DNA from 3 places in the Sphingobacterium sp. UGAL515B_05 genome. Region 1 is predicted to be linked to each of the others. Evidence: riboswitches for the same ligand, from Rfam matches in the RefSeq annotation. Region 1 holds a riboswitch; each other region holds the start of a gene.
The links. A riboswitch is a leader RNA that binds a small molecule or an ion and turns the genes downstream of it on or off. The one in region 1 is predicted to bind S-adenosylmethionine.
Positions count from the first base shown of each region.

Region 2: it holds a riboswitch for S-adenosylmethionine, as region 1 does, so the genes downstream of both, OK025_RS13735 (5-oxoprolinase) here and metF (methylenetetrahydrofolate reductase [NAD(P)H]) in region 1, are expected to answer to the same signal.
Region 3: it holds a riboswitch for S-adenosylmethionine, as region 1 does, so the genes downstream of both, metE (5-methyltetrahydropteroyltriglutamate--homocysteine S-methyltransferase) here and metF (methylenetetrahydrofolate reductase [NAD(P)H]) in region 1, are expected to answer to the same signal.

Region 1 is NZ_CP109907.1:2,362,053-2,366,232, reverse strand. Features, by position in the region: gene OK025_RS09590 (DUF2723 domain-containing protein) at 1-842, opposite strand, end outside; gene metF (methylenetetrahydrofolate reductase [NAD(P)H]) at 1,090-2,046, opposite strand; SAM riboswitch class I at 2,117-2,219, opposite strand; gene OK025_RS09580 (hypothetical protein) at 2,438-3,289, opposite strand; gene rimM (ribosome maturation factor RimM) at 3,393-3,917, opposite strand; gene OK025_RS09570 (30S ribosomal protein S16) at 4,037-4,180, opposite strand, start outside.
Region 2 is NZ_CP109907.1:3,376,196-3,380,375, forward strand. Features, by position in the region: gene OK025_RS13725 (TonB-dependent receptor) at 1-336, shown strand, start outside; gene OK025_RS13730 (RagB/SusD family nutrient uptake outer membrane protein) at 342-1,859, shown strand; gene OK025_RS13735 (5-oxoprolinase) at 1,958-2,221, opposite strand; SAM-I-IV-variant riboswitch at 2,289-2,382, opposite strand; gene OK025_RS13740 (DUF3050 domain-containing protein) at 2,593-3,363, shown strand; gene OK025_RS13745 (TolC family protein) at 3,586-4,180, shown strand, end outside.
Region 3 is NZ_CP109907.1:1,314,945-1,319,124, forward strand. Features, by position in the region: gene OK025_RS05355 (HAMP domain-containing sensor histidine kinase) at 1-1,261, shown strand, start outside; gene OK025_RS05360 (response regulator transcription factor) at 1,364-2,053, shown strand; SAM riboswitch class I at 2,240-2,343, shown strand; gene metE (5-methyltetrahydropteroyltriglutamate--homocysteine S-methyltransferase) at 2,422-4,180, shown strand, end outside.

The DNA.
Region 1 (4,180 bases):
TAAGAATAATATAGGCCATAAATGAGAAAGCTCCCCAACAGCAAACACAAAAACAAGATGCCTGAGCCAAAACCCAAACCTAGTGAGTTTACAAATAAAAGGTCCACTTTCGCTGCTAAACCGACCAACCATTGAATAATTCCCCACAATACGGCTCCCAAGATCAACATTCCTAACAAGAAAGCTTTTATTGTACCTTTCGCACTGATCTGTCCTGCTCTCCTGAAATAGACAACCATCGCTATAGCCGGAATTGCCAACAGATTTAATAAGTGCACTCCGATCGAAAGGCCCATAACAAAAGCAATAAAAACCAGCCAACGATCGCTACCTGCTTCATCTGCACGGACTTCCCACTTTAAAATTGCCCAAAAAACAATTGCTGTACACAATGAAGACATCGCATATACCTCAGATTCAACCGCCGAATACCAGAATGAATCACTAAAACAGAAAGCCATTGCACCAACTAAACCCGCAGCAAAAATTTGGAAATAATTCGATAATTGAACGTTCTCTTGCCTGTTGAGTATCTTTTTGGCTATTGCTGTTATCGTCCAGAATAAAAATGTAACAGTAAGCCCACTGCAGATTGCGGATCCAATATTCATCCAATAGGCGATTTTACCTGCATTACCCAAAGCCAGGTTGGAAAATATATTCTGAATAAGAAGAAATAATGGTGCTCCCGGCTGGTGTGCCACTTCCAGCTTGTAGGCACAGGCAATAAATTCACCACAATCCCACCAGCTTACCGTCTTTTCAACGGTGGCGATATAGACACATGTAGCAATTAGTCCGCAAGCAAAGCCGAGTAGAGAATTTAATCTAGTGTACGTCATAAGGTCAATTTGGTCTATTGTTAAAATCCTTTTTAGCACTTTAAGTTAAAAAGTTATCCTGATTCTAATAAGTTAATTAACACTATTTAACACAAGTATCTGACTATAAACAGGCTATTAAACACTGAAAATAGCGATCGACTAAACCACACAATCGAAATTCTGAACATATTTTAGGCTTTCACAACGAATGCTAGGATAAAAAAAAGGAAGCTTATCGGCTCCCTTTTCGTATTACTTTTATGAGTTAGGCTAGTTTTTCAACAATCTTCTTTGTTGGACCAGGATTACTCATCGTATAGAAATGTAAAACCGGAGCGCCAAATTTAATCAGCTCCTGACATTGTTGCACCAACCACTCTTCACCTACTTGTCTGACGTCGGCATTCGTTTTACATGCTGAAACAGCATCACTCAGTTCCTCTGGAATATCTAAATGGAATATCCTTGGTAGTGTAACCAACTGTTTTTTCGTTGTCAGTGGTTTTAATCCCGGAATAATAGGCACATGGATTCCATTGTCCCTACATTTTGTTACAAACTCCTTGTATTTTTCAACATTAAAGAACATCTGAGTCACAATAAACTCTGCTCCCATATCGACTTTTTGTTTCAGATATTTAAAATCAGTATTGAAATTTGGCGATTCAAAATGCTTTTCGGGATAGCCCGCTACTCCGATGCAAAAATCAGTCTTTTCCGATGTGATAATGTCTTCATGCAGATACTTTCCTTTATTCATATCCGTTACCTGTTCAAGTAGGTCTGTTGCAAAAGCATGTCCACCATCGGTCGGTATAAAATCGGCGTCGCCCTTACGTGCATCTCCCCTCAATACCAACACGTTATCTATCCCCAGGAAGTTCAAATCGATCAATGCATTTTCAGTTTCCTCTTTTGTAAAACCACCACATATCAAATGGGGCACCGCATCTACTTTATATTTATTCATGATTGCAGCACATATCGCCACTGTCCCAGGACGTTTACGATAGGAAACGCGTTCCAGTAATCCACTCGCATGCTCTTTATAGATATAATCTTCCCGATGGTAGGTTACGTCGATAAAAGGAGGTTTAAACTCCATCAGTTCATCCATGGTTTTAAAAATACTTTGGATGCCCTGCCCTTTCGCCGGTGGCAATAGCTCAAAAGAAAACAATGTTTTTCCTTTGGCATTCTGGATATGATCGATAATCTTCATTAAAAAACTGTTTTTAGTTTGGTTGGCTTACATCGAAACGCACAAGTCGAGGGATCGTTTATCTACATGTAACTTATCTTTCCCACATGGAGTAGGGTAGAATTTAGCACCTTGAACAAGACAGGTTGCTAAGGCTTCAACGGGTCTAGTCCCTCGGCCTTTCTCTATAAGCGTTGCTAATATCGTTTTAAAAAATCAAAAGACAAAAATATTTTTTCGAAAAGGCAAAAATAGGCGCAAAAAGCCTGCAATAAATACGGCTTCAGGTTTATTCCCAGGCAATAATAGAAATTTACGCTCCAACAAAAGTAAAAGACTTAAAAAAACAGATAAAATTAACGACCGAGGATCATTGACAGCGAAGAGATTGCCTAAGTCACTACAGGATCGGCTAAAGATTCGTTGCCAGGGAATTTCGTAAATTTTTGAGATAAAATGTGATCAGTAAGAGTCCGGTAACATGGTACTCTTCTTTCGATCCATATTTAAAACCATCAAATAAATATTGATAGGCAACTAATGCATTTTGTTCATTGTAAAACAATTCCTTCCAGGATTCAGGAACATCTTCCCACTTCTTTAGCACAATGCCATTCTCAGCATAAATAATTGGTGATTCAACACCATCCAATCGATAATCGTGATGTGTGCCAGAACTTGATATGTGCTGGAAATAAGCGATAGAATAATCTACAAAATTCAGTGTCCGGGTCTTTATCTCCTTTTCACTTTCTGATTTTACAGGGGCATTTCGCCATAGATTCACCTGGCTATCAAATTTGCTCGGGGTCTCCCGGATAGGAGTTTTATCTAGCGCAAAGTTGATATAAAGTCTTTCGCTAGTGGGTACATGCGCTGAGCTAAACTGTGAAAAATCACCTCTCAGCTGAACAAAATCGCCTTTTACCTTAACAATATCTAAGGCGAGGCTACCCTTTTTCTCATCATTCAATTCTAATCGATCGCCGTTGAATCTATACTTGCCGAAGAGTAAGATATCATCGATCGCCATCACAAACTTATCTTTATCCTGGAGTGAGAGAAAGGACCGGTATAGCATAGGATCATTACCATAGGCATCTGCCTCCACATTTTGGGGTGATTCTCTTTTTACTTTATGATACTCCTCATTTGAATAGCCCAGTATCATTTGGTAATTGCCTTCAGGAAAGTCCTTTTTCTTCCCAAAGAAAGCACAAGAAGACAACGAGAATATAAATAGCAGTAGTAATAACGGTTTCAAAATCAATCAATAATTATGGCCAGTAATAATATACAGACCAAGATAAGAAATTACTACAATAGTTCGTATACCGCTATTCATTTGAATAAGCTTGGGGATATGCTTATTCTTTATAAAGATCCACTAAGCCTTCTGGCAATTCAACTTCAATGATCTCCTCTTCGCCATCGATTCCTAAGATCAAATCGTCGGACAGCGGGAACATCAGTTCTTTACCGTCCATATTTACCGAAGCGACAAACTGTTGTGGAAATTCCTGGACGTCTGTTATTTGCCCCAGTTCACCATGGTTTTCATCAATCACTAAAAAACCGATTAAATCAGTATATCTAAAATCGTCTGGATCACGCTCGGGCATCTTATCATTGGAAAGATATAGCTTTTTACGTACAAGTACTTGAGCCTTATCGATATGATCCACATCCTCAAATGTCACATAGGCTGTACTATTTTTTTGAAATTTAATGGTATCAACAAAATAAGGAACAAGTTTTTTGTTCACTTCCACAAAGACAACATCGATATTCAAACTCTCATATTCCTCGAATTCAAAAAATAGTTGTACTTCTCCTTTAAGACCTCTTGTTTTACTGATGTAACCGATGTAAAAGCTTTGATCAATAGTCATATATTTCGTATTTAGCGATTAGCTGTGAGACATGATTTGGCAAACCATTAGCCTATTGGCTGTTTCAAAAAAAGCCGGCTCAAGATTGAGTCGGCTTTCTCGAATACTTTATGAAAGAATTAACCTTCAGTTTCTTCTGATGCAGGAGCTTCAGTCTCTTCAGCAGCAGTTTCTTCCGCTACAGGAGCATTTTTAGCAGCTACAGCAGCAGCTTTTTCTTCTTTTTTCTTAGCTTCAGCCACTAAAGCAGCTTTTTTAGCTTC
Region 2 (4,180 bases), 1.0 Mb from region 1:
GATTGGTTAGACCGTTGGACACCTGAAAACCCTTCGACAACGATGCCCCGTATTTATTGGGGTTGGAGTGCTCCGGAGAAATTCAGCCGTGCTTCCAGCTATTTTATACAGGACGCTTCATACTTCAGGTTGAAAAATCTTGTGTTCGGATACACTTTACCTGAAGGGCTGTTGAAAAAATATAAAATTGACCGCCTAAGGGTTTATTTTTCGGGTGATAACCTCCTTACTGCGACCAAATTTAAGGGCTTGGACCCTGAACGCTATGGAAATGGTGATCTGGTGCAGTATCCACAAAACAAGATTTATTCATTTGGTGTACAAGTTAACTTTTAAGTGCTATGAAAAAGAAATTTATAACAGCGTTGATGCTATCCGGACTATTTTTTGGTTCCTGTAACAGTGCCTTGGACCTCAATCCTTTGGATCAGATCGCTTCGGACAATTATTTTAGCAAAAAATCGGATTTTGATAATGCCTTGGCCGGTGTATATGCCTCGTTGCAGAGTGAGGCTTTCTCCTACGGGATGCCTTTCCGGGACTGTCTGACCGACAATGGCTACAATCAGTTCAACTCAGGTAGCGTCAATGAAATCGTCGGTGGGAATTTAAATCCGACCACAGGTGGCTACGAAACCGGGATCTATAACGATGCTTATGTAGGTATAGGACGTGCCAATCGCCTGATCGAAAAGCTTCAGGGCTATAACGGCGCCGATATGAACGATGCAGAGAAGAAAAATATGGAAGCCGAAGCCCGCTTTATCCGTGCTTTTGTTTATTTCCAATTGTACAGTATTTATGGTGAGGTGCCGCTAGTGCTGACTTCCCTCAGTCTGGAGAATCAGCGTCAGCCAAAGGAAACTGCGGAGAATATTCTAAAACAGATTAGGGCTGATCTGGATTTTGGGATCGCTAACTTAGCGGCTAAACCTTATTTCAATAATGGGGGGCATGCGACCGCAAGTTCAGCAAAAGCCTTGAAAGCACGGGTTTTACTGTTTGCGGCTTATGGTGACAAAGGGGTGCCCGATTTAGCAATCTTGAAAGAGGTAAAAGACTTATGCACCGATGTCATGAAAGAGTATACCCTGAGTACGGCTTTTGAAAATGTCTTTCGCGATGCAACACAGAAGAACAATACCGAGATTATCTTTTCGGTCAATTTTCTGGCACCGAATAATACCGCTCCCTGGGACATGTACCTCGGCGACTGGATCGCTGCTTCACCGTTGCAAAACCTGGTGGATACCTATGAATGCAAAGATGGTCTGCCTTTTGGTGAATCACCTTTGACTGACCGAGCCAATCCCTTCAAAGATAGGGATCCGCGCTTGAGCAAAACAATTTTCGTGGATCATCCCGACTTTGGCGGCGGTAAGATCCATACACCGTCCAATCCGCGGCCTACAGGTTATGGGGTGCTGAAATTTTTGGATCCGGCCAACTTACCTTTTGGCTTTTCAACATTGAGCCAACAGGATGCTGTTGTACTGCGGTTTGGAGAGGTGTTATTGATGTATGCCGAAGCACAAAATGAAATCGCCGGGCCAGATCAATCGGTTTACGATGCTATGAATACATTGAGGAGCCGCGTTCAGATGCCCGGGTTCCCTGCCGGTTATACCAAGGAAAAAATGCGCGATCGTATCCGCCACGAAAGAAGGGTTGAACTTGCTTTCGAAGGACTGCGGCATTACGACTTGATTCGTTGGCATATCGCAGGCGAAGTACTCAATGCGGTCAAAGACAGTAAAGTGCCCTATCATTTTGAAGACAAATTTTACCGCTGGCCATTACCACAAACAGAAATTGAGAAAAGCGCAGGTGTGTTAATTCAGAATCCAAACTATAAATAATAAGATTATTGCCTTCTTTTAAATCGGCAATTTCCTAAACCAACCACAGCAGCGCGCACGAAGTCCTTTCGATGCGCGCTTTTTTTTGCCGATAAAGATTATTGTAAAGGAATCAGGACATTCTGTTCCAAGCGTACAGGGACATGCTTCACCGAGGTAAAACCGTCTTCCTTGGAAATGATGTTGGAAAGATCCAGTCCTCTTTTGGAGAACGTACTGATCAAAGCTGTTCTAAAGGTTGCCTTGGCTGAACCCCAGCCTTGTCCCAAAATGGTGTCATTGTTGAGCTGGATCAGTTCATCTGTTGAGTAATAACTGAATTTTTCCAGTAAGTGTTGGTAAAGATTTGTTGTAGTAGCCATACAATTTAAAAATTTAAAAGATTAAACCATAAACTGTATCCAGATCTTGTTGGGGAAAATAATCGTTCTGTGACGTTTATTTTGGTCGAAACCCGTATTAATTTACCACCGCGGTGCCTGCACTCGGTTGGTATTGCATCATGCAATTCTGAATACTCTACAAATATAGTAGATTATTTTTTATAATAAAAAATATTTTTGTTTTTAAGGGTAAATGGGCGTTAGCAACAGGAATAGGGCGGTCAAAAGCGAGGCGCATTGTTGGCTGTGATTTGGTTATGAAGCGGATAGCTGGGCGAAAAATTTATCATGTTACTGTAATCTCATCGAAAATACTTTTAAAAATAGAGATAAGACAATACTTTTGCGCCATGAATAGAATTGCGGAAATTAACGAATACATTGCTACCGAACGCGAGGTATTATTGCAACACCCTTTGTATCGTAAGATCAAAACGATCAAGAATCTACGTTCTTTTACAGAAGGGCATGTGTACGCTGTATGGGATTTTATGTCTTTACTAAAAGCTTTACAGATTAAATTGACCTGTACGACTTTACCTTGGTTTGCGAGTGAGCATCCATCAACACGCTATCTAATCAACGAAATTGTATTGGCTGAGGAATCGGATGAATACATTGATGGTCGTCGTTTGAGCCACTTTGAGATGTATCTGGATGCCATGGATGCCATGGGTGCCGATCTTCATCTGGTCAATAAATTTATTGCTCACGCCAAAAAATCGAGCAACATATTCGATGTCATTGCAACGACCACATTGGACAAGCGGATCAAAGACTTTTTGAATTTTACATTCGAAGTGATTGCTGAGGGCGAGGTGCATAAAATTGCCGCAGCATTTACGTTTGGACGCGAAGATCTTATCCCGGGAATGTTTACCTCTATTTTGGAAGAAATTAAAACAAACTTCCCTACAGCCAATCTGGACAGCTTTATCTATTATTTTCAACGTCATATTGACCTTGATGGCGACGAGCATGGACCTTTGGCGATGCAGATGATCACAGATCTCGCGAAGGACGATGAGGTTAGATGGACGGAAATGAAGGAGATTAGTAAAGTTGCGCTACAAAAGAGAATACAGTTGTGGAATGCAATAGAAGATTCCTTATACGGATAGTTTGGTTTTATACCATCCGGAAAGGCCTTTCAAATCAACGTTTGAGAGGCTTTTTTTTTGTGCTTTAAAAAAGGATATGGTAAGATCTTCTTGGCAGATATTGGTCTTTTTGATTGAATTGATGAAAAAATGTCTTTTTTCCATAACATATTGGCGTTTGTGAAGAAATCCAAGTTCCAATAAGTGTCTAAGTTTGCAACGCAAAAAAATTACATAACACACGTGAACTTTTTTCCTCCCTATTGGGCAAAAGGCATACTAACCATAGGATTGTTAGTATGCGCTATTTCGGACACCTTCGCCCTCGATTCTTTGCGCATGTCCTTGAAAGACATGATCGACAAAGCACTACAGAACAGTAAATACATTGAGCAGTCTTATTTGCAGCTCAAAGAAACTGAGGTGGCGGTACAGCAGCAACGCATGGAGTTGCTGCCCAAGATTTCCGCCCGAGCTTCTGCTAGTTATGCGAGTAATATGCCTGTGTATGATCAGGGACTTTTAAATAAACCCGCCCAGCATGATATCATTCATTACTTGTACGATAGCGGCCTGGATTTTTATCTGAACCTCTACAACGGGCATCGGGACCTGATGAAAATTGAGTCCAAAAAATTGGAAAATGAGCTGGCTAGAATCGATTGGAAGAATGCCGCGGCGCAGACGAAATTGGAGGTTTGCAATCTTTTTTTGGATTTGGAACTGTCGTATAGTAACCGATCTTTAATCGAGCAGGATATTGCTGATCAACGGGCACAGCTCAAGGAGATTGAGCATCTGTATAAGGCGGGTGTTGTATTGCACAGTGACGTCCTGC
Region 3 (4,180 bases), 1.0 Mb from region 1:
TCAACAGACAAAATTTAGGGTAGCCACGTTACCACCAAGAGAGAATGCAAAACTTGCAAAAACCATCTCTGATTTGGAAAAAAGGCTCGATGTGCTAAACAGAAAGAATTCTTGGTCCGGTTTCAACGTTTACGACTCCGTTGCTATGCTCGGTGGTAAAAAGGCAGATTACATCGAAGATGTTGCTATTGGAATGGAGCTAGCAAAGCGTCCGTTAAAGGATCGGTTGAATGTCATCATTGTCCAGGAACTGATCAAAGATGAGTTGGCTCAACGCGATATTAAAGCTCCTTTTAATATTGAAATATGGAGTACAAACAATATATTGCTAAATAATATCCTAAACGAGGCTGCTTTAAACAACCCTACTAATACAACGAAATACTCTACTGCTCTATTTAAAGGTGATATCGGTGCTGCACCAGGAAAATTAACAATCTACTTTCCCAATAAAAAGGCAATAATCGCAGATAATATGGGCTATCTGCTTCTGCCTATGCTTGCACTCCTATTCTTATTGGTGGGTTGTTTTGCATATACATTGATTATCATCTTCAGACAAAAGAAAGTTTCGGAAATGAAAACAGATTTCATCAACAACATGACGCACGAATTTAAAACACCTGTTGCGACCATCATGATTGCCAGTGAATCGCTGAAAGACCCCGACATCAATGCAGACCATAAACGTGTTCAAAAATTAGCCAATATCATCTATGACGAAAATGTTAGGCTAGGAAATCACATCGAACGTGTACTTGATCTAGCTCGATTGGAAAAGGAAACATTAAAGTTAGACCAGGTAGATGTGCATATTAATGATCTTGTTTCAGCAGTTACCGACAGTATGCAGTTAAGGATGCAAAATATAGGCGGAAAATTTTCCATAGATCTAGCGGCAACGAAAGATGTAGTTGTTGGTGACGAGCTGCATTTTTCAAATGTATTTTATAATCTACTGGATAATGCGATTAAGTACAACAAAGGAGATCTGCATGTGAATATACAATCAAAAAATGTCGGTGATACCATTGTCGTCACCATTGCCGACAACGGTATTGGGATGAGCCGGGATCACCTGCAAAAGATTTTCGACCAGTTCTACCGTATTCCAACAGGAAATGTTCATAATGTCAAAGGATTTGGTCTTGGCTTAAGTTATGTACAGGATATCCTGAGAAGGCTGAACGGAAAAATTACAGTTAAAAGTGAAAAAGATAAGGGCACGACCTTTGAAGTAATTTTGCCTATTAAAAAATAAAACGTTCCTTTTTTGTATATTTCCTCTTTAAAAAATTTCAAAGGTTGAGGAAAGCTGATTTATCAGCATCAAGGGACATTGGTGAAAATTAATATAATCATTATGCAAAAGATATTATTAGCAGAAGATGATCCTAATTTGGGGGATCTTTTAAAAGACTATCTCGAATTAAAGGGAAAATTTGACGTCACATTATGCACGGATGGAGATGAAGCGATTTCTCAATTCAAAAAAAATAACTACGACCTCTGTATTTTCGATGTCATGATGCCAAAAAAGGACGGTTTTACAGTGGGGCGTGAAATCAGAAAAACAAACAATACTGTTCCTATTATCTTTGCCACAGCAAAGGGGATGATGGAAGATAAAACCGAAGCCTTCGAATTAGGGGGAGATGATTATATCACAAAACCTTTTCGAGTAGAGGAATTATTGCTCCGCATCAATGCTTTGCTGAAACGCAGTGTTCGAGACAAAGAAGAGGAAGTGGTTGCTGATAAATTTGAAATTGGCGATTATTTCTTTGATTATACAAGTCAGCAAATTTCTTACAAAGGACAGATGCAAAAACTATCCACTAAAGAAGCGGAACTACTACGCTTGCTTTGTTTAAAGAAAAATGATGTGCTGACCCGGGAAGAAGCTTTATTAAAAATATGGCATGATGACAACTACTTTACGGGTAGAAGTATGGATGTATTTCTCAGTAAACTTCGTAAATATCTAAAAGAAGATAGTAAAGTTGAAATTGTCAATGTGCACGGAAAAGGTTACAAACTTTTGGTAAGCTAAAAGCATGGGGAATGAGAAACAGTCATTCCCCATTTTTTATGCTACACAGCGTATTGAAACAGGACATACACTAAATCATGGATGAAAAGAAAAGAACAAAACAATTTTATCCTTAGTAGAATATAAAAAATTGACGCACTTTTATAAAAAATTTGCATTTCAAAAAGAAATGTTCTAACTTAGCGTCGCTTATAGAGAAAGGCAGAGGGAATAGACCCGATGAAGCCTTAGCAACCTGTCCCTTGACAAGGTGCTAAATTCTACCCTACTTGATATGGGAATGATAAGCCGAAGTCACCAAATTCTAGTGTGTCCTTCTCTCTCTAGCAAGAAATATAGTTGAAAAAGAAATATTAAAAACATTCATTATGTTATTGACTAACAATTTAGGTTACCCTCGTGTGGGCGCGTTCCGCGAATTGAAAAAAGCCAATGAGGCCTATTGGGCTAAAAAATCTTCTGTTGAGGAATTATTGGACACAGCAAAAAAAATTCGTGAAGGCAATTGGAAAACACAAAAAGATGCTGGAATAGATTTGATCCCTTCCAATGATTTCTCTTTTTACGATCAAGTATTGGATTTAACCCTTACTGTTGGTGCAATTCCTGCTCGTTACCATTCTTTATTGAATAAAGTAGATAACAATTACAGCTTAGATCTATATTTTGCCATGGCGCGTGGTTTCCAACAAGAAGGAATCGACGTGACGGCAATGGAAATGACCAAGTGGTTGGATACGAACTACCACTATATGGTGCCAGAATTCACAAAAGATCAAGAATTCAAATTGACGTCCGAAAAATTCTTAAATGAATATAACGAAGCAAAATCATTGGGCATCGATACTAAACCAGTTCTATTAGGTCCTATCACTTACCTTTTGATCGGTAAAGAAAAAGAAGCTGGCTTCGACCGCATCGATTTATTGGATAAACTTGTTCCAGTATATGAGCAAATATTAGCTAAACTAGCTGAGGCCGGTGCGCAATATGTTCAGATTGACGAGCCTTTCTTAGCATTGGATTTAGATGCTAAAGTAAAAGCTTTATATCAACCAACTTTCGAAAAATTAGCTGCAGCAGCAAAAAATATCAAATTAATCGCGACGACTTACTTCGAAGCTTTAAAAGATAACGAAGATATCGCAGTTAACCTACCTATCCATGCTTTACATTTGGATTTGGTACGCGGTGAAAACCAATTGGATACGGTACTAGCTAAAGTTCCTGCTTCATTAACATTATCTTTGGGTATTGTTGAAGGCCGTAACATCTGGAAAAATGATTACGAAAAATCATTGGTTAAAATCAAACAAGCTGTTGATGCATTAGGAAAAGACCGTGTATGGGTAGCTCCTTCTTCATCATTGTTGCACGTTCCTTTTGACTTAGACAATGAACACAATGAGCAATCGCTACCAGCTGAAGTAAAAAACTGGTTAGCATTTGCTAAACAAAAATTAGCTGAGGTAAAAGACTTAGCCGTATTAGCAGAAGGTGAAGTTGATGCTGAAACAGCAAAACGCTTCGAAGCGAACAAAGCTGCAGCTGAAAGCCGTCGTACTTCTCCACTGATCCACAAACCAGAGGTTAAAACACGTACAAGCAATATCACTGATGACGATGCGAAACGTACTTCAGCATTTGCTGACCGTAAAGCAGCGCAACAAGCGAAGTTCAACTTGCCGGCATTCCCTACCACAACTATTGGTTCATTCCCACAAACGAAAGATGTTCGTAAATGGAGAGCAGACCTGAAAAAAGGTGCTATCACGCAGGCAGAGTACGATAAAGCAATCGCAGAAGAAACTGAAAACACAATCCGTCTTCAAGAGCAATTGGATATCGACGTATTAGTACACGGCGAATTCGAACGTAACGACATGGTTGAATACTTCGGTGAACAATTGGCTGGTTACGCTTTCACACAAAACGGCTGGGTACAATCTTACGGTTCACGTTGTGTAAAACCTCCAATTATCTATGGTGATGTATACCGTCCTGAAGATATGACTGTCCGTTGGTCTTCATACGCTCAATCATTGACTAACCGTCCGGTTAAAGGTATGTTGACTGGTCCGGTTACGATCTTACAATGGTCTTTCGTACGTAATGATCAACCGCGTT